Regions from separate parts of the Lysinibacillus sp. GW821-FHT14F06 genome, predicted to be linked through region 3. Evidence: riboswitches for the same ligand, from Rfam matches in the RefSeq annotation. Region 3 holds a riboswitch; each other region holds the start of a gene.
What was found. Region 3 has a riboswitch for cobalamin ahead of AC1RNS_RS04980 (ABC transporter substrate-binding protein). Riboswitches for the same ligand answer to the same signal wherever they lie in the genome.

Region 1 (10,847 bases), on a different contig from region 3:
ACCATTGATTTCGCATCCTACTGCGGCCAAAGAGTTAAACTATTTAGTCAGCCAAAATGTGTTAGAGATTAAAGACCCAGCTACTTTCAATGCTGATACAGGCGTGACTAAGGGAGAAGCACTAAAAATTATGCTTAAATCTCTCACATACGGCTATTTTGGTGGATATGGAGAAGGTGATGAAAAGCAATCCTTCACGAATATTGATAAAAAGCATCCATTATATGGAGTTGTTGAAGAAGCTGTAAGAATGGGCATTTTAAAGCCAGCAGATCGATTTGATGTTGATGCAACAATGACTCGTCAAGAGCTTGCAGAATGGTATATCCGTGTACTAGGCTTAGAGAAAGCTGCGAAACATGGCGATATTTACAAATTAAACTTTGCTGATGCAGGCGCAATTGATCCAGCATATTCTGGCTATGTGGCTTTAGTAAGTGCAATGGGATTAATCGATGCACAGCAAAATAACTTTAATGCTACTGAGAAAGTAACATATGCAGATTTAGCTGTATCAACAATGCGATTAGCTAAAGCTATTGCTGAAGGTAACAACACTCGTAATTACTTTTATTAATTCATAATGAAAAGGGTATCTCCTAATTTTGGGAGATACCTTTTTTGGGTTAGTTTTTAGACAAAGGGGGAAATAATAACAGAAGAAAGGAGTGTAAAGATGAGAATGAAATTTTTAATAGCTATTCTGTTAACGACTGTCATGCTCTATGGCTGTACAAAGGAAAAGGCACAAGATATGCCAACAAATGCTCCAGTTCAACAAAATACGAATCAACAGGTTGGTGATACTACGACAGATCAAGTACCGTTCAATTTTCTAGAGTTTTCGCTGGATGTTGATTATTCTGCGACAGATTCCTATGAAGCCGAATACGAAAACAAAAAATCTGGCATAGCAGCGAAATTACAGGATTCGCGAAATAATGAAAATCTCCAGGGGGATGCAGCCTATACGAAATTGGAACCTCTTTTCAAGCAGCTGACGTTTGATTCCACAACACCAAATGATGAGGTAATAGATCAGGTTATCTCTGTATTTCATATTGCAGAGGACTTTCAATCAATTGAGATTGAAGTAGAATTTGTTGATGGGAATGAAAAAGAATTTAAACGTCTAAAGTAAATGATGCAGACTGAATTCATCAATATAAAATCCAGCTACACTTTAATTTTTTTAACGGCTGGATTTTATTTTCGTGCAGTATTTAGAAAGTAATAGGGTACAAAATATGTGAAATAAAAACAATTTTTTTGAGTTGATTTTAGAGTAAAACAAATTGATTGTCGTATAGAGAAATATATGTTATTATTATCTCGAATTAAAGATAATTAAATTCGAGGTAAATAGAAAGAGGGAGTCGTATGAGGGGAGACAGTCGTAATTTAAAGGCATTTACGGTCTTGTTCCGTGCATATCAAACGATTCAGGAAGCAACTAGGAGAGATTTGCTGCAGTATGATTTAAATCAAACTGAATTTTCAGTGCTTGAATTCTTATATCATCGTGGGGAACAGCCGATTCAAGTGATTGGTAAGAGAATATTAATTGCAAGTAGCAGCATTACTTATGTTATTGATAAGCTTGAACAAAAGGGCTATGTCTATCGATTTGCCTGTGCAAAGGATCGCCGTGTGACTTATATTTTTTTAACCAATGAGGGACGGGCATTATTAGAAGAGATTTTCCCAAAGCATGAACAAAAAATTAATGAGATTTTTGAAGTATTAGACCATGAAGAGCTGGAAACAATGATTCTGTCTCTAAAGAAGGTTGGTTTTAATGCGATTAATAAATGAACAAATTCACATCAATATCTCGAAATCGAGACAATGGAGGGTTTTAAATGAATCATTTAAAAGGCATTCACCACGTTACAGCAATTACTAGTAGTGCAGAAGAAAATTATAAATTTTTCACTTTTGTGTTAGGAATGCGTTTAGTGAAAAAAACAGTTAATCAGGACGATATTCAAACATATCATCTATTCTTCGCAGATGATAAGGGAAGCGCTGGTACGGACATGACGTTCTTTGATTTTCCAAACATTCCAAAAGGCGAGCATGGAACAAATGAGATTTCAAAAACCTCCTTCCGTGTGCCAACAGATGCAGCTTTGGACTATTGGCTAAAACGTTTTGACCGTTTGCAGGTTAATCATACAGGTATTAAAGAACAATTTGGTAAGAAAACTTTATCTTTCGTTGATTTTGACGATCAGCAATATCAGCTTATTTCTGATGAGCATAATAAGGGTGTAGCATCTGGAACTCCATGGCAAGATGGGCCAATCCCTTTGGAATATGCAATAACAGGATTAGGGCCAGTATTCATTCGAGTAGCTAATTTTAAATATTTTAAAGATGTGCTAGAAAAAGTGATGCTTTTTACTGAAATTGCTGAGGAAGGAGATTTCCATTTATTTGAGGTAGGCGAGGGAGGAAACGGCGCTCAACTTGTTGTGGAATACAACAGTGTTTTACCCGTAGCACGTCAAGGCTTTGGTACAGTTCATCATGCAGCCTTCCGAGTAGAGGATCGCGCTGTATTGAATGAATGGACTGAACGATTTGAAAGCTTCGGCTTCCATACTTCTGGTTATGTCAATCGTCACTTCTTTGAATCTCTTTATGCACGAGTAGCACCACAGATTTTATTTGAACTTGCCACTGATGGACCAGGATTTATGGGGGATGAGCCTTATGAAACTTTAGGTGAAAAACTTTCATTGCCGCCATTTTTAGAGCCAAAGCGTGCTCAAATTGAAGAACTTGTTCGTCCTATTGATACTGTAAGAAGTACGATAAAGTTCGATAAAGAATATGAGTAATACTAATTCATCCAGTAGCTAAAATATATTGCTTACTGGATGGATTTACATAACTGCATTGGGGGTTTAAAAATGGAATTTTCCAAACTAATTGATAAGCGTCGTTCAGCCAATAATTTTATGAAGGATGTTAAGATGACTGAAGAAGACATACGCCCTATTTTAGAGGACGTTAAACTTGCTCCATCGGCTTTTAACTTACAACACGCTAACTATATCGTTGTGTTGGATGAAGAGATGAAGGAAAAAGTAAGAGAGGCGGCATTTGGTCAATATAAGGTACATTCAGCATCTGGAGTGATTCTAGTACTAGGTGATAAAGAGGCTTATAAATATACGGCTAACCTCACTCAGGGGATGGTGGATTTAGGAATAATTACAACTAGTGAATTAGAGGAGATTGTAGCAGAGAATACTAAATTTTATGAAGACCGTGGCGAGGATTTTATGAAGGAAGAAGCGATTCGTAATGCTTCATTATCAGCAATGTTATTTATGCTTGCTGCAAAAAATCGCGGTTGGGACACTTGCCCAATGATTGGGTTCGATAATCAGAAAATGCGTGCGCTTTTTAATGTGCCAGAAACACATGAAATTGCACTTATGATTACAATAGGTAAGGAAAAAGAAAGCAGCCGTCGCTTACGTGGTTATCGTAAGCCGGTTGAAGAATTTGCCATTTATTATTAATGTGGTATAAAATAGAATTGCTATACAAATACTAAGAATAATAGACATTTTAGGAGGAAACAACATCGTGAAAGTAGTAGCCATCGTAGGTAGTATCCGAAAAGAATCTTATAATATGCAGTTAGCAAAATTTATTCAAAAACAGTATACAGAGAAATTTGAGCTTGAGGTATTAAGCTTAAACGAGTTACCAATGTATAATCAAGATATTGAGAATGATGCACCACAAGCCGTGCTTGATTTTAAAGCAAAAGTAAAAGCGGCAGATGCAGTGCTTTGGGTGACACCAGAATATAATGGGACTGTACCAGGTGTTATGGTTAATGCAATTGACTGGTTATCTCGTGTAGACAAAGTAATGATTGGAAAACCATCTATTATTATGGGTGCATCGATGGGGAACCTTGGTACTGTTAAGGCACAATTACATTTGAGAGATATTTTATTCTCCCCAGGTATTAATTCACCATTACTTAGTGGAAATGATGTTTATATTGGTGCGGTGCACACGAAATTTGATGCAGAAGGTAATCTGACAGATGAAGGTACTGTAAAATTCCTTGACGCAGTTGTCGACAACTTCCTAAACTGGGTAAAAAAATACGTATAATATAATTTAAGTCCTGTAAGTATGAGGTATACTTGCAGGACTTTTTTTACCTATCTGAAACGAATAAAGCTCTGGAACAGCGGATAGTACGTTAAAAGAAATGTTCAATTAAAAATGCTATTCTTCTGCATGAAATCTTCATACTTTAACGTTATACTGTTAACTTAATTCAGCAGATTTTTTCTGTGCGAAAGCGCCAACAAATATTTCTGTATTGAAAGTGAAGCGTCAGATACAGAATACTTCAAAGGGTGGAGAGATGATGTATTTTTCCTATTCAGCGAATATATAAACGCATGATAGGATTTTTTGGAAATCTCAAAATGGTGGTTAGCGAATGAAAAAACTTTCACTAAAGCTTGGAATCATTTTTTTTATTACATTATTTTGCATTGAAACATTTATGATGCTTTTTTTACATACTTCTTTAACCAATTCAAGGGTGGAGGAGGAACTAACCAGTCTGCAGGCAAGGGGAAACTCTCATAGAACAATATTAGAGCAAAATTTTGACAAGGAAACCCTAGCCCATATTGTGCTAATGGAGTCGGTAGAAGATACAGAGGTGGTTATTGCAAATATAACTGGAACAGTACTAGCGTCTTCACACCCACATCCTGAAATCAAAGATTATATAAGTAAATTAGAGAACACTGTTCCATATAATGGGGAAATACTTCAGCGTAATTGGCAAAAAGAAAGATATATTGCAACCATTAGTCCGATTCAAAAACAGCAGACAACAATTGGTTACGTTTTTATGTTTCAAAATACAGATTCTATCCATGCATTAATGGAGCGCCTAAATAAGCATTTTTTAATTGTTGGATTTGTTTCTGGTCTGGTAACCATTGCAGTCATTATTGTTTTATCTAGAAAGCTGGCTCGTCCATTAATTCAGATGAAAGAAGCTACTTTGAAAATGAGTAATGGTGACTTTACCGTTGTACTTTCTACAAATGGTAGGGATGAATTAAGCGATCTTGCCATTGCAATCCAGCATTTATCGGAAGATTTAAATCATTTAAGACAAGATCGAAAAGATTTTTTATCAAACATTGCCCATGAGCTTAGAACACCCTTAACTTTTATAAAAGGCTATGCAGATGTTCTCTATAAACGTAGTTTGACGGAGCAAGATCGACAAAAATACTTAGGTATTATTATAGAAGAAACTAATCGACTCTCTCTTTTAATAAAGGACTTATTTGATTTAGCTAAAATGGACGAAAACTCTTTTATGATTGAAAAGGAGTGTCTTCAATTGAATACGTTTTTAGCAAATATTGAGGAAAAGTTGAGTCCTGCCTTTCAAGAAAAACACCTGTACTTTAATGTTCATTGTGAAGAAGAGTTAACCTTAATGGCCGATGCAGCAAGGCTCGAACAAATATTAATGAATCTCCTCAATAATGCTTTATCATATTGTGCATCAGGTGATGCTATCTCCGTTTTGGGAATGAGACAGGATGATTTAGTAACTATAATCGTTAAAGATACTGGAAAGGGAATTCCCAAAAAGGATTTACCCCATATTTTTGAACGATTTTATCGTGTTGAAAAATCCCGTAGTCGTGCATTAGGGGGTGTTGGACTTGGGCTTTCAATTGTAAAAGAACTTGTTCAGGCACATGGAGGAGAAATAACAGCCCAGAGTAAAGAGAATAAAGGGACAACTTTTATTTTAACGTTTAAAGGAGTCGAAACGTATGAAAACAATACTGCTCATTGATGATGAACCCAGGATGTTAGACTTGCTTAAGCTTTATTTAGAGCCTGTCTTTATATGTAAGGCAATGGTATCCGTTCAAGAGGCTCTGATCTATTTAGAAGAAAATCATGTAGATTTGGTACTTTTAGATATTATGATGCCAGGGATGGATGGCTGGCAGGCTTGTAATGAAATAAGGAAGTTTTGGGATGTTCCTATCATTATGCTAACAGCAAAAGGGGAGCATACTGATATGGTAAAAGGTCTAAATCTTGGGGCAGATGATTACATTCTGAAGCCCTTCGATGAAGACGTGTTACTTGCACGTATTAATGCTGTCCTAAGAAGGGCAAAAATTGATGAAAATATTGTGTTGTTTGAGGGATTACGTTTAGATAAGGAATCCTTTGAAGTGTGTTTTCGACAGATGGAAATATCTTTAACACCTAAAGAATTTGGGATGCTAGCCTTATTTTTAGCGCATCAAAATAAGGTGTTTACTAGAGAGCATCTTATTAGTACTGTTTGGGGATATAATGATTCGATTGAAGATCGAACAGTTGATTCCCATGTACGTAATTTACGAGAGAAACTGCGGAAAAGCGGTTTTCCTGCTGATAATTATTTACAAACTGTTTGGGGGATTGGCTATAAATGGCTCAAGCCAGTAGGAAAAAATGCTTTAGATATCAGGAGCTAGAAGAACCTCTGCTAGAACTCTACAGAGGTTCAAAAGTCTATTCTGCTTTCAATTCATCCTCAGTTACCCATTTATGATTTTTTACAGACTCTCCATTTGTAGTAGCGGTGTAATCAATCATATAAACAGTCGTTTGGATAGCCTTATCAATGCGAACAGTCGCATTTTCCATGCCCTTCATATGAGATGCATTCGTCTTGACCTCAGTGCCAGGAGCTAATGGCGCCAAGTCTGAATCTATCAATTCCTCATGAATAATCCACTTATGATTTTCGACACGCTCGCCACCTGTAACTGGCTCATAGGAGACAATATATGCTGTGGTATCATATGCGCCTACAATTGTCGCCTTTGCTCTTTCCATACCTTCCATATGTCCATCGGTAATAATAGCTGAGCTTCCTACTGGAAATTTAGGATTTACTGCAGTTTTCAACGCTACTGGCACATCACCAGAGCTAGAGTGGTCCATTGTGGAATGATCCATCTTTGTATTCTGCCTATCGTCATTTTTCGTTCCTGATTCTGTTTCTGTCTTGTCAGAGCATGCTGATAACGCTAGTAAAGCAATTACTGTTAGGAAACTATTTAACCATCTTCTTTTTATCTTCATATTTATTCCTCCTTACTATTTACGCTTAATGTAGCAAATAAATATGCAGAAATAATGGACTCGTTATAAGAAAAAACGCCATTTTTTTAGATTGGCGTTTTTCAGGATTCAACTATTTTACTGGTATTATTTTTAATATCTTTTGTAGACGATGCGCAAAAATACCCGCAAAGACCGCTAAAATAATATCCTTTGGCAAAGGTGGCATCATCCAAAGCCAGGCCATCTTATAATTGAAAGCATCTGGAGCGCTAGCCCATAGTTTATAAGCAAAATACATCCAATTTGTCCCTAGTAAATAATTAATAGCTGTAGCAATTACGGCTGCAACAATATAGCTTTTCCTTGTTCCACTGCGCTCAACAATCAGTCCTGCGATAAATGCAGCTAAAATAAATGTGACAATAAAGCCAAAAGTAGGGCTTAAGATTTGTCCAAAGCCGCCGCCAAAACGTGCAAATACAGGTGCACCAGCTAAACCAATACACATATATACCGTACAAGCAAGTGCTCCCTTTCTACTGCCAAGAACTAGTCCAGCTAAAATAGCAAAGAAAGTTTGCAATGTGATTGGGACTCCTCCCACAGACATGAAAGGGACAATGGAAGTAATATTTGCACCAATCATCATTAATGTTGAAAATAATCCAATATAAGCAATATCTACTGTTCTTAATCTATGATGAGAGTGTTCTGCAACTGTTGCCATAATTTCACCTCTATCTATTAAAGTTATTAATAGTGTATGAAAATAAATTATTTGTGTCAACTTTATATTTATGTTAAGTTAACACAATTTTGTTTTCACAGCTAAAGTTTATAATTTCCGGTTATTTATAGACTAACTATTAAAATGTATGATAGAATCGTCATAATTTTAATAGTTTGGATACTAATGGTGTGACATCAAATACAAAGTGTCACTTAAAAGGGAAGTTGGTGAAAGTCCGACGCTGTCCCGCAACTGTAACGAGGAGTTTTATGATGATTTTGCCACTGTTTTAGGATGGGAAGGCAATCATAAAACGGTGATTCGAAGCCAGGAGACCTGCCATTTAGTGATATTTGTAATGCCCACGAGGATGAACGCATTTACGGACAATAGAAGGAAATCTTTCTACTTTGTTGAATCTAGGGTATTTCTATGCATATTATGCATGAAATACTCTTTTTTATTGCTTCATGTCTACTATGATTGATTAGGAGTTTTATACATATGAATAAAAAATTTATACTATTATCACTGACTCTTCTTCTGGTACTAATCATTTCTATGACTTTGGCTGTTATGGTTGGATCTGTTTCTATTACACCTCTTTATGTGTGGCAGGTTATCCTGTCCAAAATTCCAATCGTCCAAAATTTAATAGAGCAGGATTGGAGTCGCTCGCAAGAAATTATCATTTGGCAAATACGTGTTCCTCGTGTCTTGCTGGCTGCTATCGTAGGAGCAGGCCTAGCCATCGCTGGGGCAGCTATACAGGCTCTTGTGCGAAACTCCATAGCTGAACCATACATATTAGGAATATCTTCAGGTGCAACAGTTGGTGCTACAGCAGTTATTATTTTAGGTGCATTTTCATTTCTAGGTATTTTCGCTCTTTCTGTATCTGCATTTTTAGGCTCACTTCTTGCCATATTGTTAGTGTTCTTCCTTGCACGTGTCGGAGGAAGAATCTCTGTTTTTAGACTTTTACTTGCGGGAATGGCAGTATCGTTTATTTTATCTGCTGTATCGAATTTCATGTTAATGATGGCAAAGCAAGATAATGGAATTAAGGCAGTTATGTATTGGATGCTTGGTAGTCTAGCAGGTGCAAAATGGAGCAATATAATCATTCCAGCAGCTATATTTATCTTCGTGTTTGCCTTATTGTGGCTCCATTATCGTAATTTAAATTTATTATTGCTTGGAGAAGAGGCTGCAGTTACATTAGGTGTCAATATCCAACAATTTCGTTTGCAGCTTATCCTGCTAGTATCTTTATTAACGGGCGTACTTGTTGCAGTAAGTGGCTCCATTGGATTTGTCGGCTTAATTATTCCGCATATTGTCCGCATAATTGTAGGTTCCAACTATAAATATGTAATACCAATTAGTGCTCTATTGGGAGGGATTTTTTTAGTTTGGGCAGATGCATTTGCTCGAATTTTAATAGCCCCTGAAGAAATGCCGATTGGGATTATTACTGCCTTTTGTGGAGGACCATTTTTCATTTGGCTACTACGCCGTAATAATTATTCTTTCGGTGAAGGAGATTAAATCTATGACATTAGAAGCGAAGCAGGTATCCTATTCTATTCATGATCAACGTATATTACATGAAGTTAGTATTCAGATAAAGGAAAAGCAATTTGTTGGGCTAATTGGTCCTAACGGTAGCGGGAAGTCAACCTTATTAAAGAATATGTATCGTCTATTAAAACCCGAAAATGGTACAGTCTTGTTAAATGAGCAGGATATTTTTAAGCAATCAAGTAAAACCATTGCTCGAAATTTGGCGGTAGTAAGTCAAGAAACACCGGTTTTATTTGACTTTACGGTACATGATTTAGTAAGTATGGGAAGAACACCTCACAAAAAACTATTGGAGCTTGATCAAGAACGAGATTTTCAAATTGTGAAGGCTGCATTAAATCAAACAGGTATCGCACATTTGGAAAAACGTAACTTCAGCTCTCTATCAGGTGGAGAAAAAAAACGAGTGATGGTTGCACGTGCACTTGCTCAGCAAGCAAAGATACTTATTTTAGATGAGCCAACAAATCATTTAGATATACAGCATCAATTACAGTTAATGGATTTAATTCAAACCCTACATTTAACAGTAGTTGCTGCTTTGCATGACTTAAACATTGCAGCTATGTATTGCGATCAAATTTATGTTTTACAAAAAGGTCAGATTGTTTGCTCTGGTACACCTGAAGTAGTACTTACACCAACGCTATTACAAGATGTATTTGGTGTTTATGCTGATATACAAACTCATCCTCTTACAGGTAAGCCTTATTTAACGTATGTATCTGAGCAATATACGAAGAAAATATTCAAATATTGATAGTTTGAAAAAGGCGTATCTTTTTTGCGGATACGCCATGTTATTTATCGAAGGATAGGACCATTGTTAATGGATGACAGTGCTTCATTTACTGCAAAAATTTTACCGCGAATATTTGTTATTCCAAAGCTTGTTAGGCGGGCAGAGTGCATGGCTAAATATTTTTCAGCACTTTCTTGCGTTTCGAATAAATACACCCCGCCAGCTTCTTTAGCTAACTCGTCCTCAGTCCAAATTTTCCATATAACGCCTTCTTCATCATTAATACTATGTGCTAGATCTTTGAATCCTTCAGACATCTCTGTACCAAAAGGGCCTTCCATAGTAAAGTCAACCTGTAACAAATACACCATTCTTAAATCCTCCTTTTCACTAAGCTGTTTATTTTAAATCATTATATAAAAAATCTACCGAAGAAGTACAGGAGCATAACAAATTAAGATACAGCTTTTAAGCCTGCTACACCAATGATAATGGCAACGATACTAATCAGACGAGTAAGGTTTTTGGATTCACCGAAAAATATAATATTTACAAGGACAGCACCAACAGTTCCAATACCAATCCACACAACATAGGCGATGCTTAACTGTAAATAGTTGAAGGAGGCATATAATA
Region 2 (10,847 bases), on a different contig from region 3:
CTTCATTATTTACGCACCACCATTAATGTTAAATATTCTAACTCGACACCGTCTAGCTCACGCACATCCCAAATAACTTCCTCGTCAGACGTTACCTTTGTTACAACTGACGCCTTATCAAGTAAATCTAAATCTCGTAGCACCTGGAGCATTAGATCAATCACCTTCGCTACTTTAATAAACACAACTGCATCATGACTTTCAATGGCTTCACGCATTGCATTATAGTCATCATGGGCAGGTATAATGGCAACTTTGTCATCTCCATCCGCTAGAGCAATACCTAAGCGTGATGCAGAACCATTGAATGAAGAAATACCTGGAACTGTACGAATTTCAACCTCTGGGTGCTTGTCCTGCATCAGCTTCATCATATGAATAAATGTACTATATAATAGAGGATCTCCCTCTGTAACAAATGCGACATCTTTGCCTTCTTTCAATTTTTCATAAACAAGCTCAACAGATTTTGTCCATTCACGCTCTAATACAGCCTCATCCTTCGTCATTGGAAATACTAGGCCAAGCATATCCTTTTCTTCTGGATTAATATAAACATCCACGATTCGATGTGCATAACTTTTACTGCCTCTTAACTTTTTTGGATAGGCAATAACCGGCGATTCCTGAATAACACGAAATGCCTTCACCGTAATTAATTCTGGGTCGCCAGGACCTACTCCCAAGCCATATAAAATACCAAGATTACTCATGATTTTCTTCCTTTCGATATGCTGAAATAATGTAAATAGGATTTAATGGGACAAAGCGTGTCATATCTAAGATTGGTTTACTGCGTGCAAGCTGTGCCTGTAAAATGTCTACAGCAAAGCCACATGCCTTAAATGCTTCCACTGCCTTATATAAATTTTCGATGGTTGCAGCATTCAGGACTATACGTCCATTTGGCTTTATGCGTCTACAACACAATTGCAGTAACTCAACCATTTCGCCTCCTGTACCGCCGATAAAAATAGCATCTGGGTCAGGGAAGTTTTCAAGCCCTGCTGGCGCCTTACTGTGAATAGCTGTAATATCGACACGGAACTTTTGCTGGTTTTGCAGGCAATTTTCTAAATCTGGAGCATTTTTCTCCACCGCAAACACTTGGCCTTCTGGCGCAAGCTTGCCAGCCTCAATTGCCATTGAACCTGTACAAGTTCCAACATCCCAGATGATACTATCCTTTTGAAGCTGCATTGCCTGCAAACTTAATACTCGAATTTCTTTTTTCGTAATTAGCCCTTTATCTGGCTTTCGCTGTGAGAATTCTTCATCTTCAATGCCAAGAGCATAACGCTTTGGCTCTGAAAATTGCTGAAGAATAACGACATTTAAAGGAGAAAAATCCGCTTCTTCTAATTCATCAAGCGAATACCAGCCGAATCTTTCATTTATGCCTTGTAAATTTTCCGCAACAAATGCTCGGTATTCTGTCATGTCAAAATGCTTTAAATAACGTGCTAGTGCATTCGGATTGTTTTCCGCATCTGTTAGAAGTGCAACTTTCTTTTTGCCATCAATACGCTGTACTAAGCCCTTCATGGAGCGCCCATGAATACTTGTGACATAGGCGTCCTGCCAGCTTTCTCCCATCTTTGCAAAGGCAAGCTGCACTGAGCTTATATATGGGTAAACCTCTATATCTAGCTTTTTCGCTAAGTAACTGCCAATTCCATAAAATAATGGATCACCAGATGCTAGGATTATCGTATTTCTTGTTTCCTCAGATAATCTAGTAACAAGTGCAGAAAGGCCGCCTTTAATCATTATTTTTTCGCCTTTAAAGGTCGGGAAAAATTCCAGAACACGCTCTCCACCAACAAGTACCTCACAGTTTTCAATCCACTGTAAATATTGTGGCAATAAGCTTTCCTGTCCGTTATCCCCGATCCCAATCAATTTCATCGATCGATGCAATGTCATCAGCCCTTCCTAATAATTGTCCCTGCATCGAATAAATCGATGTGGAAAGCGTTAAACCGCCTCTAATATGGTGTAGGGAGGAGTAGCAGCAAGCCTCACACAAATGATGGAAAAATGCATCATAGCCCTTTTCTGCCATAATTTCGCCTACCTGTGAAGCGGTATTGGCCTCCTGTACTGCAGCTATTGTTTCCTCGTCTGCCCCAATATCCTTAGCCAATTGTGCTAAAAAATTAAAATCTATCGAAGCACTTTTGGAATGGACCATCATCACACCTTGCGCGACCTTCGAAAATTTCCCCATCATGCCAACAAGAGAAACTTGCTTAATGCCAAGGCGTTTACAGTGTTTTAAGGTAAAACCAACAAAATCGCCCATTTCAATAAATGCTTCTTCTGGTAAATCAGGGTACTGCGCCATACCGTACTTTTCACTGCGTCCACCTGTTGTAATGACTAAATGCTCACAGCCAGCCGCCTTAGCAACACTTATTGCTTGCACTATACTTGCCATATAAGCGGAACTCGAAAAAGGCACGACGGTTCCCCTTGTGCCTAAAATGGAAATACCACCTATAATCCCCAGACGACCGTTCAAGGTCTTTTTCGCAATTTCTTCACCATCTGGGACAGAAATAATAACGTTGACGCCTCGATTAATTTGAAAATCGTCAAGAACACCCTGTACAGTACTATGAATCATTTTACGAGGTACGGGATTAATAGCCGCTTCTCCAACTGGTACTGGTAAGCCGGGCTTCGTTACGCGCCCGACACCAATTCCTCCATCAAGATGAATGCCAAGAGTATCCGCCCAGCTCACTGTGCCAATAATAAGTGCTTTATGTGTAGCATCTGGATCATCCCCAGCATCCTTAATGGTTTCACAGCTTACCGTATTGTTTTCAAACGTACAATTTTCAATCGTAAAGGTTGCATCTCGCCCAATTGGCAAATGAATTGTACTAGTTTCCTGCTCTTCATTTGTAATTAGGGCGAGCAATGCTGCCTTTGCCACGGCAGTTGCACAGGCTCCCGTTGTATAACCGTGACGCATGTCCTTGGGATCCTTTTTTGGCTTCCGCTCCATTATTTTTTCGCCTGTTCATCCGCTAAAAGTGAGATGGCATTCAATGCGGCAACCGTCACTGTACTACCGCCTTTACGGCCAACATTCGTAATATACGGAATACCCTCTAGTTTTAATAATTCCTCTTTTGACTCAGCAGCAGATACAAAGCCAACTGGCATACCAATAATTAAATCTGGTTTTGCTAAGCCTTCTTTAATTAAACGGATTAACTCTAGCAATGCAGTTGGTGCATTACCAATGGCATAAATACCGCCTTCATGTAATTTAGCAGCTTTTTGCATGGAGATAATAGCACGTGTTGTATTTTGTTTTTTAGCTTCTACTGAAACATCTTCATCTGCGATATAACAGTGTAAATCCCCACCATGCTTTTGGAAACGTTTTTTTCCTGAGCCACTTTCAATCATTTGTACATCAGCAATCACATGGCGACCTGCAAGAATTGACTTGATACCTGCTTCAATCGCTCCTGGAGTAATAATAACGCTACGACCTAGCTCAAAATCAGCAGATGCATGAATAATACGACGAACAATCTTCCACTCATCCTCTGAGAAATCATGTTCGCCCATTTCTTCTGCAATAATAGAAAAACTGTAATCGTAAATTTTGTCTGGGTCTACCGTTAAAGGTTTGAAATCTGTTTTAAAATCCATCTGAATTGCCTCCTAAAGTGTGTGTTGTACAGCCTGTAGTACTTCCGTAAATGTAGAATATTGCTGGCCATACTTTATATTTGGTCTTGCAATTAATAGTGTTTCAATGCCACATGCAAGTGCTGCCTCTAACTTTTCATCCACTGAGCCAACCTTGCCGCTCTCCTTCGTAATCATCAATGTCACATCATATTGACGAAAAAGCGCTTCGTTTAATTCCTTTGAAAAGGGTCCCTGTATAGCGACTATATCCCTTTGAGCAACACCAAGTGCCTCACATTTTTCCATGTTATCAAGTCTAGGTAGCATACGTGCAATCACTCTTGTATTCTCCAGGCCATGTAAAACCTTAGTAAATGTCGCAAGCGTTTTACTGCCTGTCGTTAGCATAATGACACCACGTTTTTCTGCCGCTAAGTGTGCAGCCTCCTCATAATCTTTTACTACTGTTATAAGAGGATGAGAATAGTGCTCATGTGCTCGTTCATAGCGAATATACGGTACATTTGCTTGCTCCGCTGCTGCCATGGCATTTTTGGAAGCTTCCTCAGCAAATGGGTGAGAGGCATCTACAACTAAACGATAGCCTTGTTCTGTCATAATAGTCGCCATTTCTTCAGCTGTTAATCGTCCAATTAAATGAGGCAGACCCACCTCAGCAAGGCTAGAGGCTGCTGATTCAGTAACGACTGTTGCCGTTACATCATATCCTGCTGACTGTATTTCAAGAGCTAAGTCTCTAGCATCACTCGTCCCTGCTAACATGAAAATCATTTCACAGACTCCTCTTCATGGTGATGGTCATGTTCGTGATGATGATCATGATGGTCGTGATCATGATCGTGGTCATGATGGTGATGATGATGCGCATGACCATGCACCGCTGCATATGCTCGATAATTTTCTAAATCCTGCATACCTGTTGATGTCCCATTTACAGCTTGCTCAATACGCTCTAGTAGCACATTTTGCAAACGTTCATGATAGCCAAAATAGTCAGCAATTTGAATATCACAATCTGGATATTTGTCGTTAAATTGTTGACACATACCATTCATACGTTCCATCAGGATGCCCGTGAATAAAAAGTACGGAAGCATAATGATTTTTTTAGCACCTAGCTTAACACAGCGCTCAATTCCCTCTTCGACACGAGGGTCCGTTACCCCCATAAAGGCACTTTCAACATATTTGACAGGCAACTTTTCCCATAACAGACGTGTAATTTTATAAAAATCACCATTTGCAGATGAATCACTGCCGCCTCGTGCAATTAACAAGATAGCTGTATCCTGTTGTTCCTCTTCAGCATTGAAGCCGATTTCAGCTAAACGATCCTCTAAAATAGCAAATATCTCTTCATGGACACCTATCGTTTGACCATATGTGAATGTAATATGTGGATAATGCTCACGCGCATGTTCGATTTCTGCTGGGATATGTAGCTTTGAATGCCCAGCATGAAGAAGAATAATTGGAATCACATGCACCTCTGTTGCACCCTTCTTCACACAATTTGTTATACCCTCTTCAATGTTTGGAGAAGCAAACTCCAAGAAACACGTTTCTACTAAGAAGCTATCATCAATACGAGGTGTCATTTGCTCAATAAATGTACGTACCTCATCATTTCCTGCTGCTAAACGGCTTCCATGGCCGACAAATAAAATTGCTTTCATCTCATAACTCCTCACTAGTCACCGCATGGAGCGGGCTCTACTTTTATTTTTGAAGACATATCCTGATACGTAAAGTGCAGAATCTTTTTAACACGTTTAAAATACTTAAACAGACGTTCATTTGGGTGGGCATTTGCTTTATACTCCTCAATGATATCCGTAATGAGTGGAATAAGTTGTTCAGGCTCTAGTCCCTCTACAACTGGCTGTGCAGCATGTGCTGTACGTCCTACTGGCTTTGCCCCAATAAAAACATCGAACCTGCTTTTACGATAAACAATACCAATATCATCAAATACTGCTCGATAGCACGCCATACCGCAGCCATTAAAGCCAATATTCAAAGTTTTCGGTAAAGACATACCACCAAGTTTCTCCTGAATCTCCTCTGCATATGGAATCGAATCAACCTTTTCTCCGTAACAGAAGTCACAAGCCTTTAATGATAATACATCTCCAATCGGTGTCAGTAAAAATCCAACCTCACGAAGCTTGGCTGTAATTTTTTCTGGCTCTGTCGTTGGGATTTTTAAATGGATTTGATGGTCAGGTGTGTATTCCATCGTTCCATCCTCTCCAACAACTTCTGCCAGCGTGATCATCTGTTGCGGAGTGAAAAATTTATTGGCTACTCCTGGGCTTACAGCTAATTCAAAGATAGATTCGATTTTTTGTTGCACAAGCTTTGGTGTTATCTTTACCTCATTTGTTCCTTTGACCATCGCTAACGCTGCTGTCGCCATCTCAAGTGAAGTTTTTTTTTGCTTTGGATTAGGTGTAATGGCTACACTGGGCTCAATACGATTAGCATTAGGATCTGCTGCAAAGTCATTGCGTGCCTCCCCTGTTTCTTGATTCATTGCCCATGGTTCATTTTCTTCCCTTAAACGTTGGTGTGGACGTAATGGCTGCTTTTCCTCACCGAGTGTATATTTACGCTGATAGCCGCGTGGTGTAATCATTTTATTATCATAGAAAAACGTTGATGAATTTCCGATAATAACCGTTGTCAGCATCCCAATATCATGCTCTAGCATTTCTGCTAAAGTTGTCATTGTAACTTCCTGACGGTCACGATACGCGCTTTTGACAAGCCCCACTGGAGTATCAGGTGAACGATATTCTAATAAAATGCGCTGGGCCTCCACAATTTGTCTAGTACGTCGACCACTTTTTGGGTTATACAACGCAATCACAAAATCCGCCATCGCTGCTGCCTCTACACGCTTCGCAATTAAATTCCAAGGTGTTAGGTGGTCACTTAAACTGATTGTACAAGCATCATGCATAATTGGAGCACCTAGTAAACTTGCACATGAGTTGATAGCTGAAATACCTGGAACAATTTCTACCTCTACACCAGTTGCTTCCGTCCAACCAAGCTCGATCAATACCTCATACACTAATCCTGCCATGCCATAAACACCAGAATCACCGCTGGAAATAACAGATACGATATTCCCTGCCTCCGCTTGGCGTACCGCTTCCTGTGCACGAGATACTTCCTCCGTCATACCTGTGCTAACAATGGATTTTGCATTAACTAAGTCTTGAATAAGCTCTACATATGTTTTATAGCCTATAATCATATCACTCTGTTGTAATGCCTCCACTGCCCGATGTGTAATATGATTAAAATCACCAGGCCCAAAGCCAACCACGAAAATCTTCCCTTTTTGCGCCATTTTGTTACCCCTCTTTCACCTTTTCGATGCCTTTAATGGCTGTTGTTTGTGCTGTCCGCTGTAACGTGCCCTCACGAAGCGTAAAGACATGTTCATCATGCAGTGACTCATGATGTAAATCCTGTACAAGTGCCCTTGCATGCTCTGTTGTTGGCACACGGTACCAATTTCCTTGTGGATACGCAATGACAACACACGCATCCTTACATCTGCCATTGCAGCGTGTCCGTGTTGTATGTATTGTTTTATCAAGTGCCTGTAACTGTATTTCATCACGAATAGCTTGCGTAATTTCCTCCGCTTCTTTTTTCATACAGCTACTGCCATTGCAAATAAAAAGATGTGTTTGCATCCCTTCTAAATTCCAAGTAGTCATCGTTGTTCTCCCCCTCAATACTTTTAGGAACAAAGAAAAACCTTTACTCTAATTCGAAGAGTAAAGGTTTTGTAGAAGCCAAATAAAGTCGAATAAACTACAGGTACTCGCCTTTGCTTCAACTTCTCCCTCCGAAAAGTTTGCATGCATGATTACATAAGCAGGTTTCCTGACTTAAGCTTCCATTTACTTTCGCGCCTTCCCAAGTTTGCACTAGGTGGCATTTGCGATTTCATCAGCTATTACAGTAGCGGGGGCTGTATCGGATTTTCACCAATTTCCCTATTATCTTGAAAATATTCAAGCACTTATGTATGTTTTTATATCAAATTTGTATGTTTAACACGAATTGAAAACTGTCTCTATCATATCTTATAATTTTAAAATTTCAATATTTCTCTCTAAAATTATGACATTTTCATTAAAATTTCATCAAAAAATTCGTAGAAAAAAGAAAAGTTTCTCTTTTATTTTATCAGAATTTTCTAGATTGCACCTCAATTTTAAAAATTTTTTCTAAAAAAGATAGCCTCAAGATGAAAAATCATGTTACACTGTGTCGTGAAATCTCACAACTTCATCTTTTTTCGGTGCGAAGTGCTTATCATTTCGCTTAAAAGGGAAGCCGGTTCAAGTCCGGCGCGGTCCCGCCACTGTACTAGGGAGTTTTATAGAGAATGTCACTGTCCAACGGATGGGAAGGCCTATAAAACGAGGAACTAAAGCCAGGAGACCTGCCGAAAAGTATGTGAACGTTTCAACCTACGAGGATAGGTGTGCGGCTTAGTAGAATCGAATTCTATTTGTCTTAGCTATGCACTTTTCCAATATGGAGAAGTGTTTTTTTATTTTCGCACGCTAATTCAAAAACTATAAGTGAGGAGGAGAAGTTTTGAAATTCTCAGGCTGGAAGCTTAGTTATTTCTTATTGGCATTTTTATTTGTGCCAAATCGTGCATTTGCCATGCATATAATGGAGGGCTTTTTGCCAATCGAGTGGGCCATTTTTTGGTGGGTTGTATCCATTCCATTTATTATTTTAGGATTACGTTCAATTCGCAAAACGATTGATGCAAACCCTGAAACAAAAATGATTTTAGGACTATCAGGTGCCTTTGCCTTTGTGTTATCAGCATTAAAGATTCCGTCTGTAACAGGAAGCTGCTCGCATCCAACAGGTGTTGGGCTCGGCACAGTTCTTTTTGGACCATTAGCAATGAGTGTAATCGGAACGATTGTATTATTATTCCAAGCTTTACTTTTAGCACATGGAGGGCTTACAACTTTAGGAGCTAACGCCTTTTCTATGGCAGTCGTTGGTCCAATTATTGCTTATTATGTATTTAAAGGCTCTCAAAAAATGGGTCTATCATTTTCTTTAGCTGTATTTTTAGCTGCTATGCTTGGTGATTTAGGTACATATATTGTCACTTCTGTACAGCTAGCTCTTGCTTTCCCTTCTGAGGTTGGTGACTTTATGGCTTCATTCTCAAAATTTGCGGGTATTTTTGCTTTAACACAAATTCCTCTTGCTGTTAGTGAAGGAATTTTAACAGTAGTCGTGATGAATTTCTTAAAAAAATACAATGTAAGCGAATTAAAAGCATTACGTGTTTTCTCAACAAAGGAGGCACATTAGGATGAAAAAAAACTTATTACTGCTTGCAATCGTTGTGTTATTAGCCATTATCCCACTTTTCATACAAAAAGGTGCTGAATTCGGAGGAGCAGATGGTGAAGCGGAGGCAGCAATCGGTGAAATAAATGCTGACTACGAACCATGGTTTGAAAGCTTATGGGAACCACCAAGTGGAGAAATTGAAAGCTTATTATTCGCACTACAAGCTGCTATTGGTGCCGGTTTCATCGGCTATTTCATCGGCTATATGCGCGGTAAACATAAAGAAGGTTAAGTATGTTACTCATTGATAAGTATGCATATATGAATAAGCTAGCGTCTGTTCATCCGCTAGAAAAAATGATGTTTTCCTTTGGACTATTATTATTGTCGCTTATCATGAGAGATGAACGAATTTCACTCATTACATTTATTGTAATGAGTGCTTTTATCATTATAGGCGCTAAAATCCCTGTTAAATATTATTTTAAACTATTATTGTTACCCGGATTTTTTTTACTATCTAGCTTACTATCTATTTTAATTTCAATAGCACCAGCGACTAGCAAACTACCTGCACATATCTGGTCATTTTCTTTTAAACATTGGACAATTTTTGTGGGCAATGTAAGCTTATTTACAGCACAGCAACTTTTTTTCATCGTTCTTGGAAGTGTCAGTTGTTTATATTTTTTAATCCTAACAACATCCGTACAATCTATTTGTCATGTGTTACGACAATGTAGAATTCCTGCGTTGTTTGTTGAGCTAGTGGAATTAACATATCGATTTATTTTTATTTTTTTAGACAGTATGCAAAAAATTCACCTTGCTCAGCAGGCTCGACTTGGTTATCGCTCACCTGCCCAGTGGCTACGCTCTGTATCTATGCTTATCGCCGCTTTATTTGCTGAAATGTTCCAACGAAGCCGCGAGCTTAATAATGCCATGCAAGCACGTGGTGGCGAAGCGGTATATTGGCAGGAGAAAGCAACCTATAGCATGAAAAACTGGCTCGGTATTGCCGCTATCTTACTATTCCTCATCGTGTATGGAGGTTTTTTCTAATGACAACAGACTTATACTTTGAACTAAATCAGCTTTCTTACGACTATGTAGATGGAACACACGCACTAACAGATATTACACTCCAAATTCCGAAAGGCAAAAAAATCGCCCTACTAGGTCATAATGGAGCGGGAAAATCTACATTATTTCAGCTCCTCAATGGGATTCTTAAGCCAACTACTGGAAATATAGCCTTTTGCGGCAAGGAGCTACAGTATAGCAGAAAAGCATTAAAAGAATTACGTCAACAGGTTGGCATTGTTTTTCAGGATGCAGACAATCAGCTATTTTCGGGTACAGTGAAGCAGGATATTGCATTTGGACCTTTGAACCTCGGTTGGACAACTGAAAAAATTGAAGAGAAAATTGCTTGGGCAGTAGAACAAACAGAGGTGGAAGCGCTACTCGATAAACCAATACATTTTTTAAGTGTGGGTCAGAAAAAACGAGTAGCCATGGCAGGTGTACTAGCGATGGAACCATCTGTTTTATTATTAGACGAGCCAACCGCTGGACTCGATAATTATTATGCTGCACAAGTTTTACAGTATTTAGCCAAATTAGAAAATGGGGATCGTACCATTTTAATGGCGACCCATGACATCCCATTAGCCTATGAATGGGCAGATCAAATTATCGTTATGGAAGGTGGCAAAATCATCTATAACGGGGACCCTGTTGAGATGTTTTATCAGGAGGAGTTAATTCAACGAGCCCATCTGGAACGTCCCTGGGTCTTTGAAATG
Region 3 (10,847 bases):
GGCTAATGAAAAACGCTTGTTTAGCACATCGATAAGTACCTCAAGCTGGATAACACCCATAATATGTACTTGAATCTCTTGAAATTTTTCATGCCAAATCACACGTAATGACGGCTCTTCCGCTTCAAGTATACGAAAGATTTTTAAGACTTCCTTTATATGCTGTTCACCCTCGTATTGTACTTTGGCCTGCAGGGTTGGCACTAACTCATAGGGCTGTGGGTTACTGGAGCTTCCAAGGATTGCACCAATATTTGCTAAACTAAGCCCTTTTACAGCAAAAATTTCACCAGCTGTAACTTCTTGTACGGCTTCAAAACGATGTCCGTTATACAATCGTATCTCCGTCACTTTTTCGGTTACGTCTCCAAATGAAAATTCATCTCGAATATGTAAGGTTCCCTGTAATGCTTTGATAAAAGTTAAGCGTTGATGGCCATCATGTCGAATTTTAAAGACTTCACCTTGAAATGGTGCTGCAGCATCGAAATGTGTTTCAGTAAGCAGTGGGAGCTGTGCTAGGAATTCCTGTATCCCCATATCTTTTAATGCAGAGCCAGTAAAGCATAAAAAGGCTTTCTCCTGTTTAATCAACGCTTGGAGGTGGGCAAGACAGTGAGTGTTATCTAATGTTTCATTAAGAAAAGCATCCAAAAGATTGTCATCACGTTCAGCTAGCCATTCCATTATATTAGAAGGCATATAATCCGAATGGAACATTTCATTTACTAGTAGTACATCCTCAGAGTAATCTTTTTGAAGCTGTGCCATAACATGATCCACCGCTGCACCTTCACGATCAATTTTATTGATAAAAAAGAAGGTTGGAATGTGATACTGACGTAATAAGTGCCAGACTGTTTCAGTATGCCCCTGTAGCCCCTCAACTGCGCTAATCACAATGATGGCATAATCCATAACACGGATCGCACGCTCCATTTCAGGAGAGAAGTCGACGTGTCCAGGTGTGTCGATTAATGTATATGTATCGTTGCCAATTGTCAATCGGCCTTGCTCTGCAAAAATAGTGATGCCACGTTGACGCTCCAGCTCATGATTATCCAGAAAAGTATCTTGATGATCCACTCGCCCACGAGCCTGAATACTTTTTGTATGAAATAATAATTGCTCTGAGAATGTTGTTTTTCCTGCATCCACATGAGCAAGGACTCCAATAGTTTTGTGCATAAATAATCCTCGTTTCTATAAATCCGTCTACTTCATTGTAACAGAATTTTGTTGAATTCAAGAAATACGAATATGTCATAATAGTACTCCAAATCAAATGATTATGAAAAATAATTAATGTAAAATAGTTCTCGATTTTGTAAGAATAGTGCTATAATAATAAAGATAATAAGTAAATGGATTTTTTTGTGAGATTGCGAACAGAAATTACTTTTGCTAGTCTATCAATAATATTTATAACAATAAATCTTTATATTGGTGCAAATGGCCTTTGTCATTTGCTTAAAAGGGAAATCGGTGAGAATCCGATGCTGTCCCGCAACTGTAAATGGGGAGTCTATACAATATGCCACTATAGTCATACTATGGGAAGGCGTATAGATGATGAACCTAAGCCAGGATACCTGCCAATATTAATCTTTACTTCAACCACGAGGATGGGGATAGTGATTCAGGTCAAAAGCCGTTTTTTCACTATGCGAACCTCTTGGAAACAAGGGGATTTTTTTATGCCCTTTTTCAATTTGTTACACAGTACATAATACATGGTAGTTAAGAAGTCTGCGGCTTTCTTGCTATAGATTTAACATCAAAGGAGAAAAAGACATGAAGAAATGGAATAGCATGTGGCTTGTCTTTGCACTGGCATTGATGGCTATTTTAGGTGCATGCAGTGCGAAGGAAGATAATGAATCAGCGACACAGGGTGAAAAGGTTGAACCATCCCAAGAGGCAACGTCAGAAGTAACGATTGACAATAATGGGACAACACAGATTTATAAAGAAGCTCCCAAAAAAGCGATTAGCTTAAACCAACATGTGACAGAAATTATGCTAGCTTTAGGCTTAGAAGATTCAATGGTTGGTACAGCCTATTTAGATGATAAAATTTATGAGCCTTTACAAGTTGCTTATGACAAAGTACCTGTATTAGCTGACCAGTATCCTACAAAGGAGCAGGTGATTGATGTAGAGGCAGACTTTTTATATGGAGGATGGAAAAGTGCCTTTGGTGAAAAAGGTGTTGGCACTCCTGAAGAGCTTGAGGCATTAGGAATTCACTCATATTTACATACAGCTTCCAATATGACGAAGCCAACTTTAGAGGATATTTTCACAGATATTCGTAATATCGCAAAAATATTCCGTGTTGAAGATCGTGGTGAAGCTTTAATCGACCAAATGACAAAAGATGTAGAGGATGTTCGTGCCAAATTGCCACAGGATGGAGAGGGGCTGCCAGTTTTAGTTTTTGATAGCGGTGATAAGGATGTTTTTACAGCAGCGCAAAACTTTATGAATGAATTGGTAACGATTGCTGGAGGTAAAAACGTTTTTGGTGATGTAGAATCTGGGTGGACAACTGTTTCAAAGGAAGAGGCAGTTGCGCGTAATCCAGAGATGATCGTTGTCATTGATTATGGAGAGACATCTGCTGAGGAAAAAATTAATTTCTTAAAGAATGACCCAGCATTAAAAGAAACAGTAGCTGTGAAAAATGAACGTTTTGTTATTTTACCACTATCAGCAGCATCTGAAGGAGTACGTGCCGCAGAAGCGATTCAAATTTTGGCAAAAGGCTTTTATCCAGATAACTTTTAATAGTTGAGCTAGCATTTTGCTGGCTCCTTTTTCATAAGGAGACATCATACATGAATGCATTTAATATGAATATACCAGAGAAAACCTTTGAAAAGCTAAATCAGCAGGGAGAGTTTACTCGTCTTGCAGTAAGTCCTGGAATTATTAATAAGCACTTTACTCCTACACAATTTCAAATAATTGCAGAGGTCGTTGGAGACACGGGTGCTATTAAATATTCTGCATCCTACAGTATATTACTATCAATTCCTACTGTTGATCTAGATAAAGCACTTAACAAGCTGCAAAAAGCTGGCCTGTATTTGGCTAAACAAGGTCCAATTGTTGCAATGAAGGCATGTGACTTCTGTGATGGCGATAAAATGGAGGCAGCCCCTATAACAGAGCAATTATATTCTTCAATAAAAGGGATATCAGTTCCTGCAAGATTACGTTTAAATGTCAATGGCTGTGCATCGGCTTGCTATAATGCTGTCTATGATGATATTGGTCTAGTTTATCAAAAGGATAGCTTTGATGTTTATTTGGGAGCTGTGCCTATGGGGGCAAATGCTCAAGCGGGGACATTGTTTGCTAAACGAATCCCAGTTAACCATATTGAAAACTATCTCCATGCAATTATTCTGCTCTACAAGGAACATGCTCGATCAAATGAACCTTTTTATAAATTTTATCGTAGAACAAAGACGGCTGCCTATTGGGACATTGCACGGGAATTCTGAAAACTAGTTAGCGTTATATATCCCGTTCCTTTGTTACTAACCTAGTTATCGTATAATACTTCTTCACATATAAAAGATTATTGGGCTTAAAAATATTTCTCTTTTAAGCAGGGAAAATACTTAGGGCATCGAAATAAAGTACTATGTAAGAATTTCAACAAGAAGGAGCGAATAACAGTGAAACATGGGATTCAACCAGAAGATTTATATCGATTAAAATCAGTATCAGATCCACAATTATCACCAGACGGAACAGAAGTTGTTTATGTAGAAACTTATATTGATGAAAAGAAGAAAGACTATGTATCTAATTTATTTTATATAAATTTGAATGAAAAAAATCCTCAACAATGGACATTCGGTGATGATAAAACGAATTCACCTGTATGGTCTACTGATGGCAGTAAAATTGCGTTTGTCTCAACGAGAACTGGTATGCCACAAATTTTTGTGCTTGCTAAAGCAGGTGGAGAGGCCAAACAAATTACACATTGTAAAAACGGTGCGACATCACCTGCATGGTCTCCATGTGGTAAAAAAATTGCCTTCTCCGTAAAGCTTGGTAAAAATGAAGACATCTTTGATAAAGCAGAAGATGATAAGAAAGAGGAAAAAGAACTTAAACCACTTGAAGTAGACAACATGAAGTATAAATCAGATGCTGCTGGTTTTATCGATATGGATCAATATACTCACATTGCCATTGTCCATCTTGAAACAGGGGAGCTGGAACAAGTGACGACAGGAAGCCATCATTTCCATTTGGATACATGGTCACCAAATGGAAAATATCTGGCTTATCTGGCTGATTTAACAGAGGATGTAGATTTTTCTTTCAATAATGATATTTATTTATTGGAGATAGAAACAAAACAAACGTGCCAGCTAACAGAAGGAAGGGGGATGTTCTACCTAACTTCATGGTCCCCAAACAGTCGATACATTGCTTTTCTTGGAAGTGAGAGAGAATTTGAAAACGCAACACAAGCAAAGCTATGGATGTATGATTTAGAACAAACTAATTTAACCAGTGTAACGAGTGATTTTGACGCCCCTATTGGTGATTGTGTAGTCGGAGATTTTCTACAAGGTGTCGTGGCTCCATGTGTCCAATGGATGGAGGATAGTCATAGCTTTTACTTCCAAGTAACAGATCACGGAAATACAGCCATTTATTTTGGAAATACTGCTGGTGAAATATATCCAGCAATTCATGACGATCAGTATGTCTATGGTTTTTCACTTGATTCTCAACGTGATAAAGCAGTAGTTGCCATCAGCACGACAACAAATCCTGGTGATCTATTTTCCGTCAATTTAAAAACTGGTGAAAAGGAACAGCTCACTAAAGTTAATGAAGAGTTTTTAAAGTCGAGAAAATTATCTATTCCAGAAGCCATTGAATATGAAGGGGCAGATGGCTGGAAGGTAAACGGCTGGATAATGAAGCCAATCGGATATGAGGAAGGGGAAAAATATCCACTTATTCTTGAAATCCATGGCGGTCCGCACGCAATGTATGCCAACACCTATTTTAACGAATTCCAAATTCTTGCTGCACAAGGTTTTGCAGTACTGTATACGAATCCTCGCGGAAGCCATGGCTACGGTCAAAAATTTGTTGATGCAGTCCGAGGTGATTATGGTGGCAATGATTATAATGATTTAATGGCCGCTGTTGATTACGCATTGGAGCATTATGATTACATTGATCAAAACCGACTCGGTGTTACAGGCGGAAGCTATGGGGGCTTTATGACAAACTGGATTGTTGGTCATACGAACCGTTTTAAAGCGGCCGTTACACAACGCTCCATCTCTAATTGGATTAGCTTTTACGGTGTAAGTGATATTGGCTATTACTTTACAGACTGGCAAATCCAAGCAGGACTAGACGATATTGAAAAGCAATGGCATCATTCACCGTTGAAATATGTGGACAATATTCGAACGCCACTGTTAATTTTACACAGTGAAAAAGACTATCGCTGCCCGATTGAACAGGCAGAGCAATTGTTTATCGCCTTAAAGCATCGTAAAAAAGAAGCAAAATTTGTTCGCTTCCCAGAATCTAACCATGAACTTTCAAGGAGCGGAAAACCAACGTTAAGAATTAAAAGATTAGAATACATTCGAGATTGGTTTGTGGAATATTTATAAAAATCATTGAGGATGGTGGCTTAAGAAGGTAAAATGCTCCTTAGGCCACCTTTTTAAAATAGAGAAACTAGATTGCAAAATTATTGATTTATAATTCCAAAAAACACTAAATCCTTATACTTACCGTCTTTTAGAATATGATCCTTTAATATTCCTTCTTGTGTCATACCGATTTTCTCCATTACTTTTCCTGATGCAGGATTCGATGAAAAAAATCGAGCAAACACTTTATGCAGTTTCTTTACTTCAAAAGCAAATTGGACGATCGACTGCGCTGCCTCTGTTGCATAGCCTTTTCCCCAGTATTGCTCACCAATCCAATAGGCAATTTCTCCTTGATTAAAACGTTTGTTATTCGATAATGCAATTGCTCCATATAATTCACCAGTTTCTTTATCTGTTACTGCAAATTCGTACGAAATATCTTCCATAAAATGATCATAATGGCGTTCAATCCATGACAACGCATCATCTAAACTATATGGATAAGGCAGGTACATTGTACTTTTATAAATATTATAGTTATTACAAAGCTTTGCTACCGTTTCTGCGTCTGATGCTTGAAATAATCGAAGGACTAGCCTTTCGGTAGTAATCATTAATTTTTCACGAATATACTCCATTCAATCATCTCCAATTACCTATAATAAATTAGAATTTTATCCTTACAAAAAGACAGAATCGTTTAAGTGACTCTGTCTCAATTAAATTTAGTCCATTTTTTTAATAAAAACAACCTTTAAGTAATTAAATTCGGGATACTCACGTGGTACACGGAAATCCTTCGGCAAGCTGTATTCTTCAACAATTTTATAGCGTGTACGAGTTTCCTTAAAGGCCTGATCAATAAAGCTTTTAAACTTTTTCATACCAAAGCTTGCGTTATTAGTTGAAGCAACGATGATACCATTTTTCTCAGTGATGGCTATCGTATCAATTAGCAATTTTGGATAGTCTTTCGCTGTAGAAAACGTTCTTTCCTTCGTCCGTGCAAAGCTAGGAGGGTCTAAAACAATAAGGTCATATTTTAATTGATGGCGCTGTGCATATTTAAAATAGTTAAAGACATCCATGACTTTAATATCCTGTGTTTCATAATCAATTTCATTGACACTAAATTGTTCAATTGTTTTGGCTAGACTGCGTTTTGCTACATCCACACTTGTCGTTTTGATTGCTCCTCCGAGTGCTGCCGCAACCGAAAATGCTCCAGTATAGGAGAATGTATTGAGCATGTTCCTATGATCTGCGTAACGTTCACGAATTGCAAGCCTTACATCTCGTTGATCGAGGAAAATACCTGTCATTGCTCCATCATTTAAATGAACAGCATAGCTCATGCCGTTTTCCAAAACAATGATTGGAAATTCACCAGACGTTCCCATAACAAAATCGTCCTGTTCTATATATTGCCCTTTAAGATCAAATCGCTTTTTCTCATAAATAGCTGAGTAACTTACCGTCTCAGCAAGTGCTTCGTATATCATATCCTTCCATAAATAGATACCCGCACTATACCAGCTCACTAGATAGTAAGAATCAAAATAGTCAATGGTGATCCCACCTATGCCATCGCCTTCACCATTAAAAATACGAAAAGCTGTTGTATTAAGATCATCGAAGAAGGCCTGACGATTTGCAAGTGCCTTTGTAAATTTTTTAATAAAAAAAGCTTTGTCTATTTTTTCGTTAGCATCAGTTGTTAGCACCCAACCAATGCCTTTATTTTGTATGCCATAATAGCCTATGCCAAGAAAACGTTGATGGCTATCCAGCAGTCTTAATAGAGAACCTTCTTTTTTAGGAAGTTGACCTGCGTCAACAGCATCCTTTGAAATAAGAGGATAGCCTTTTTTTAATTGATCAGCAAAGGGATTTTTTATTTGTAAAGTAATCGTTTGTGTCATATTGTCATCCTTTAAAAAGCATTTTGCTCTATTATCGCACTCTTTTATGGTGATAGACAAACTTATTTCATGAAACTAGCAATTTTTTCAGCTGTTTGTATTGTCGCCTCTTCAAAAAAGTTCATTTTGCTGAAATAGCTATGGATTAATCCAGTCATGTTGATATGCTCAACGGTTACACCTGCATCGACAAGTTTTTGTGCATAAGCAAGACCTTCATCATAGAGAACATCTGCTTCTGCAGCAATAATAATTGTTTTTGGCAAAACACTTACATCCTCAATCTGAAGCGGCGAAACAAGTGGATCTTTAAAGTTTTGCCCATCTGTGTAAAGTCCTGCAAACCATTGCATCCCTTGTTTGTCTAAACCATAATGTTCTCCATAAGTACTGTAGGATGCTGTTGTAAAATCTACATTCACGACAGGGTAGATAAGTGCCTGTGCTTGAATGGCTGGTCCATTTAATGTAGCAGCTAGATAGGTAACCACCGTTGCTAAGTTTCCACCTGCACTGTCACCAGCTACGTTTATTCTTGCTGCATCCCCACCAAATTGCAGGATGTTTTCGTAAATCCATACTAAGCTATCATAGGCATCGTGAAGCGGAATAGGGAATGGGTATTCTGGCGCTAGACGATAATCAACTGATACAACAATTGCTTGAGCCTTTTCTGCCAATAGCTTGCATCCCGCATCAGAAGATTCTAAATTACCAAAAACCCAACCACCCCCATGATAATAAACAATGACAGGGAGTAATTTGTCAAAAGTAGGTTTATAAATACGAACATTTATTTTAGCTCCATCTCGTACAGTTATTTTTCTATCCGTAATAGAAGCAAGCTGAGGAGCATGTGCTGACTCCCATTTTGGCACTGTTCGAATAGCACGAGCCTCTGCAGGTGTTAAATTATAATACGGAATAGAAGAGTCATTTGCTTCAATGTAGTGAATAGCCTCATTTGTTAGTTTTGTCATCATCATCCATCCTTTTTTATATTCGATGACTCTATTATAAACTATTCATATAATTTTACTAGGATTTAATACCGAAAAAGAAGATTATTTGATGAATGAGCAGAAATATACTAATTGTCACAGTAAAATTTGTTTATAATAAGATGAATGAAAGTATTTGGAGGGACAATATGATTTCTTTAATTGTGGCACATGATACTAATTATGTGATTGGTTATGAAAATGGTATGCCATGGCATTTACCAGGAGATTTACAATATTTTAAAAACAAAACGATGGGCAAACCTATGATTATGGGACGTAAAACATTTGAATCGATTGGCAGACCTTTACCTGGTCGTCGAAATATCGTGATTTCTCGTGACGAAAGCTATCATGCAGAAGGGATTGAAACAACGACAAGTTTAGAGGATGCCCTCCTCCTTGCTGGAGATGTTCCTGAAATTATGATCATAGGAGGTGAGCAAATTTTCCGCCTGTCGATGGCTATCGCTGACCGTTTGTATATTACACAAATTAATCATTCTTTTAATGGGGATACCTATTTCCCGAAATATGAACAGGATTTTGTACAAATATCTTCAGAAAAGCCAGAAACGGCACCAGAAGGTTATACATTCGAATATCAGATTTTTGAACGCAAAAAATAGAGATGGGCTGAATAGGTAAATCACTGTAAAAGTATTCCTAATGAATAGCATTAGATATTTGGGCAATAACGAGTAAACGCATTGAACAAGATTGAGCTACAAAAAATCACTATCAGAAAGGCTCAGGAATCTTGAGAATAAACCTAAGCTTTGAGAAAAAAGAAAGGAATATTTAAATAAAAATTATTATGACGATAGAAAGTATATAAATATTGGTTGTAAAGTTAGGGGATGGGTGCACTGAATGTTCAATTAGGGAGTAGTAATTATTTTAGTGTATTAAAAAAAGACGGTTTTAATCGTTTATCGGATGATTTATTTCTTAGAAACAATAAAAAGAAAGCAACATATGAAATAAAAAAAGAAAATGGTTATATACGCCATATAGTAACGAAAGAAAATGGAGAAAAAATAATTATTAGAGAAGTGAAATTATCAAAGAAGGAAGAAAAAGAAGTGTCTTCTGGCGATATAAAAGATATGATTACGCAAAAATTAGCAAATCAATTGTTAAAATCAGTTGAAGATACACAGAACCATCAGAAACTTCTTAAAACTGGTGTAGCTGGTCAAAAGGAAAAAGAACAGCAAATCTCAAAATACATCATGAATGTATAATATTGGAAAAAGAACAGAGTGATGCTATTGAATTACAATGATTTATAGTATCATACGGATGGTGCTCCGATATAAATAGATGAACAAATTTGGACAATCTAATACACATTAACGTGAAAAATCGCTCCTTTATCAAAAAAGAGCGATTTTCATGTTGAATATTTATAAGTAAAAATAAACACAAGCATACATTGATCCACAGCCAGCTAATACAAATAGATGCCAGATTGTATGATTGTAGGGAAGTGACCGCCAAGCGTAAAAAATGGCACCAATTGTATAAAAAAGCCCACCTGCTAACAGTAAAGCAAAGCCATTAAATCCTAAGTATAGGTAGATGGGCTTTATTGCAAAAATAATCAACCAGCCCATACCGATATAAAAGATTAAAGAAAGTATTTCAAAGCGATTAATAAAGAAGCATTTAAACATAACGCCTAATAGGGCAAGGGACCAAATAATACATAATAAAGTCATGCCCAAAGTTCCGCCAATCGCAATTAAAAGAAAAGGTGTATAGGTTCCTGCAATTAAAATATAAATAGAAGAATGATCAAGTATAGAGAAAAAGTACTTGTATTTTTCAGGCATACTATGAAGCAGTGTTGACATTAAAAATAAAATGATGACAGAGGCACCGAAAATACTAAATGTTGTAATTTGAAGCGCTCCACCTGTTTGTACAGCAGCTAAAATTAGAACAATTAGTGCTGGAATACTCGCGATAAATCCAATACCATGTGTAATGGCATTCCACAATTCTTCTCTCCATGTTTTATAGTCAAATGAATCCATCATTATAAACACTCCTTTCGTTCATATTTTTACTATACCCCAATAATTTTCATCCTACTATTTACATTTGTCATATTTTCAGTATCAAAAGTGTCATATAAATGTCTAAATCCATGAAGGACATTGTTAGACAAGTACTCGACAAAGCGCTATAGTAGCAAAGGTAGCGTTTTCAAAATAAATACCCTCGTATGATACCTAATGACAAATGTCATGTTTACATAA

Region 1: another riboswitch for cobalamin. It lies ahead of AC1RNS_RS22775 (FecCD family ABC transporter permease); the one in region 3 lies ahead of AC1RNS_RS04980 (ABC transporter substrate-binding protein).
Region 2: another riboswitch for cobalamin. It lies ahead of AC1RNS_RS02615 ((2Fe-2S) ferredoxin domain-containing protein); the one in region 3 lies ahead of AC1RNS_RS04980 (ABC transporter substrate-binding protein).

Annotation. Positions count from the first base shown of each region.
Region 1 covers NZ_JBXAPF010000038.1:1,306-12,152, reverse strand. Annotated here, with positions in the region: gene AC1RNS_RS22825 (YcdB/YcdC domain-containing protein) at 1-577, shown strand, start outside; gene AC1RNS_RS22820 (YusW family protein) at 677-1,141, shown strand; gene AC1RNS_RS22815 (MarR family winged helix-turn-helix transcriptional regulator) at 1,381-1,815, shown strand; gene AC1RNS_RS22810 (ring-cleaving dioxygenase) at 1,863-2,846, shown strand; gene AC1RNS_RS22805 (nitroreductase family protein) at 2,919-3,536, shown strand; gene AC1RNS_RS22800 (NADPH-dependent FMN reductase) at 3,604-4,146, shown strand; gene AC1RNS_RS22795 (sensor histidine kinase) at 4,484-5,878, shown strand; gene AC1RNS_RS22790 (response regulator transcription factor) at 5,856-6,557, shown strand; gene AC1RNS_RS22785 (YdhK family protein) at 6,595-7,170, opposite strand; gene AC1RNS_RS22780 (biotin transporter BioY) at 7,283-7,879, opposite strand; cobalamin riboswitch at 8,050-8,240, shown strand; gene AC1RNS_RS22775 (FecCD family ABC transporter permease) at 8,387-9,433, shown strand; gene AC1RNS_RS22770 (heme ABC transporter ATP-binding protein) at 9,438-10,229, shown strand; gene AC1RNS_RS22765 (monooxygenase) at 10,274-10,582, opposite strand; gene AC1RNS_RS22760 (DMT family transporter) at 10,666-10,847, opposite strand, start outside.
Region 2 covers NZ_JBXAPF010000002.1:73,205-84,051, forward strand. Annotated here, with positions in the region: gene cobM (precorrin-4 C(11)-methyltransferase) at 1-6, opposite strand, end outside; gene cobI (precorrin-2 C(20)-methyltransferase) at 6-713, opposite strand; gene cbiE (precorrin-6y C5,15-methyltransferase (decarboxylating) subunit CbiE) at 706-1,926, opposite strand; gene AC1RNS_RS02590 (cobalt-precorrin-5B (C(1))-methyltransferase) at 1,883-3,016, opposite strand; gene AC1RNS_RS02595 (precorrin-8X methylmutase) at 3,016-3,675, opposite strand; gene cobK (precorrin-6A reductase) at 3,688-4,449, opposite strand; gene AC1RNS_RS02605 (sirohydrochlorin chelatase) at 4,446-5,354, opposite strand; gene cobJ (precorrin-3B C(17)-methyltransferase) at 5,369-7,039, opposite strand; gene AC1RNS_RS02615 ((2Fe-2S) ferredoxin domain-containing protein) at 7,044-7,415, opposite strand; cobalamin riboswitch at 7,558-7,742, opposite strand; cobalamin riboswitch at 7,987-8,171, shown strand; gene AC1RNS_RS02620 (energy-coupling factor ABC transporter permease) at 8,308-9,054, shown strand; gene AC1RNS_RS02625 (energy-coupling factor ABC transporter substrate-binding protein) at 9,056-9,328, shown strand; gene cbiQ (cobalt ECF transporter T component CbiQ) at 9,331-10,101, shown strand; gene AC1RNS_RS02635 (energy-coupling factor ABC transporter ATP-binding protein) at 10,101-10,847, shown strand, end outside.
Region 3 covers NZ_JBXAPF010000004.1:14,448-25,294, forward strand. Annotated here, with positions in the region: gene AC1RNS_RS04975 (GTP-binding protein) at 1-1,188, opposite strand, end outside; cobalamin riboswitch at 1,428-1,614, shown strand; gene AC1RNS_RS04980 (ABC transporter substrate-binding protein) at 1,795-2,790, shown strand; gene AC1RNS_RS04985 (precorrin-3B methylase) at 2,841-3,512, shown strand; gene AC1RNS_RS04990 (S9 family peptidase) at 3,684-5,672, shown strand; gene AC1RNS_RS04995 (GNAT family N-acetyltransferase) at 5,753-6,295, opposite strand; gene AC1RNS_RS05000 (class I SAM-dependent rRNA methyltransferase) at 6,383-7,579, opposite strand; gene AC1RNS_RS05005 (alpha/beta hydrolase) at 7,642-8,559, opposite strand; gene AC1RNS_RS05010 (dihydrofolate reductase) at 8,730-9,209, shown strand; gene AC1RNS_RS05015 (hypothetical protein) at 9,441-9,827, shown strand; gene trhA (PAQR family membrane homeostasis protein TrhA) at 9,990-10,625, opposite strand.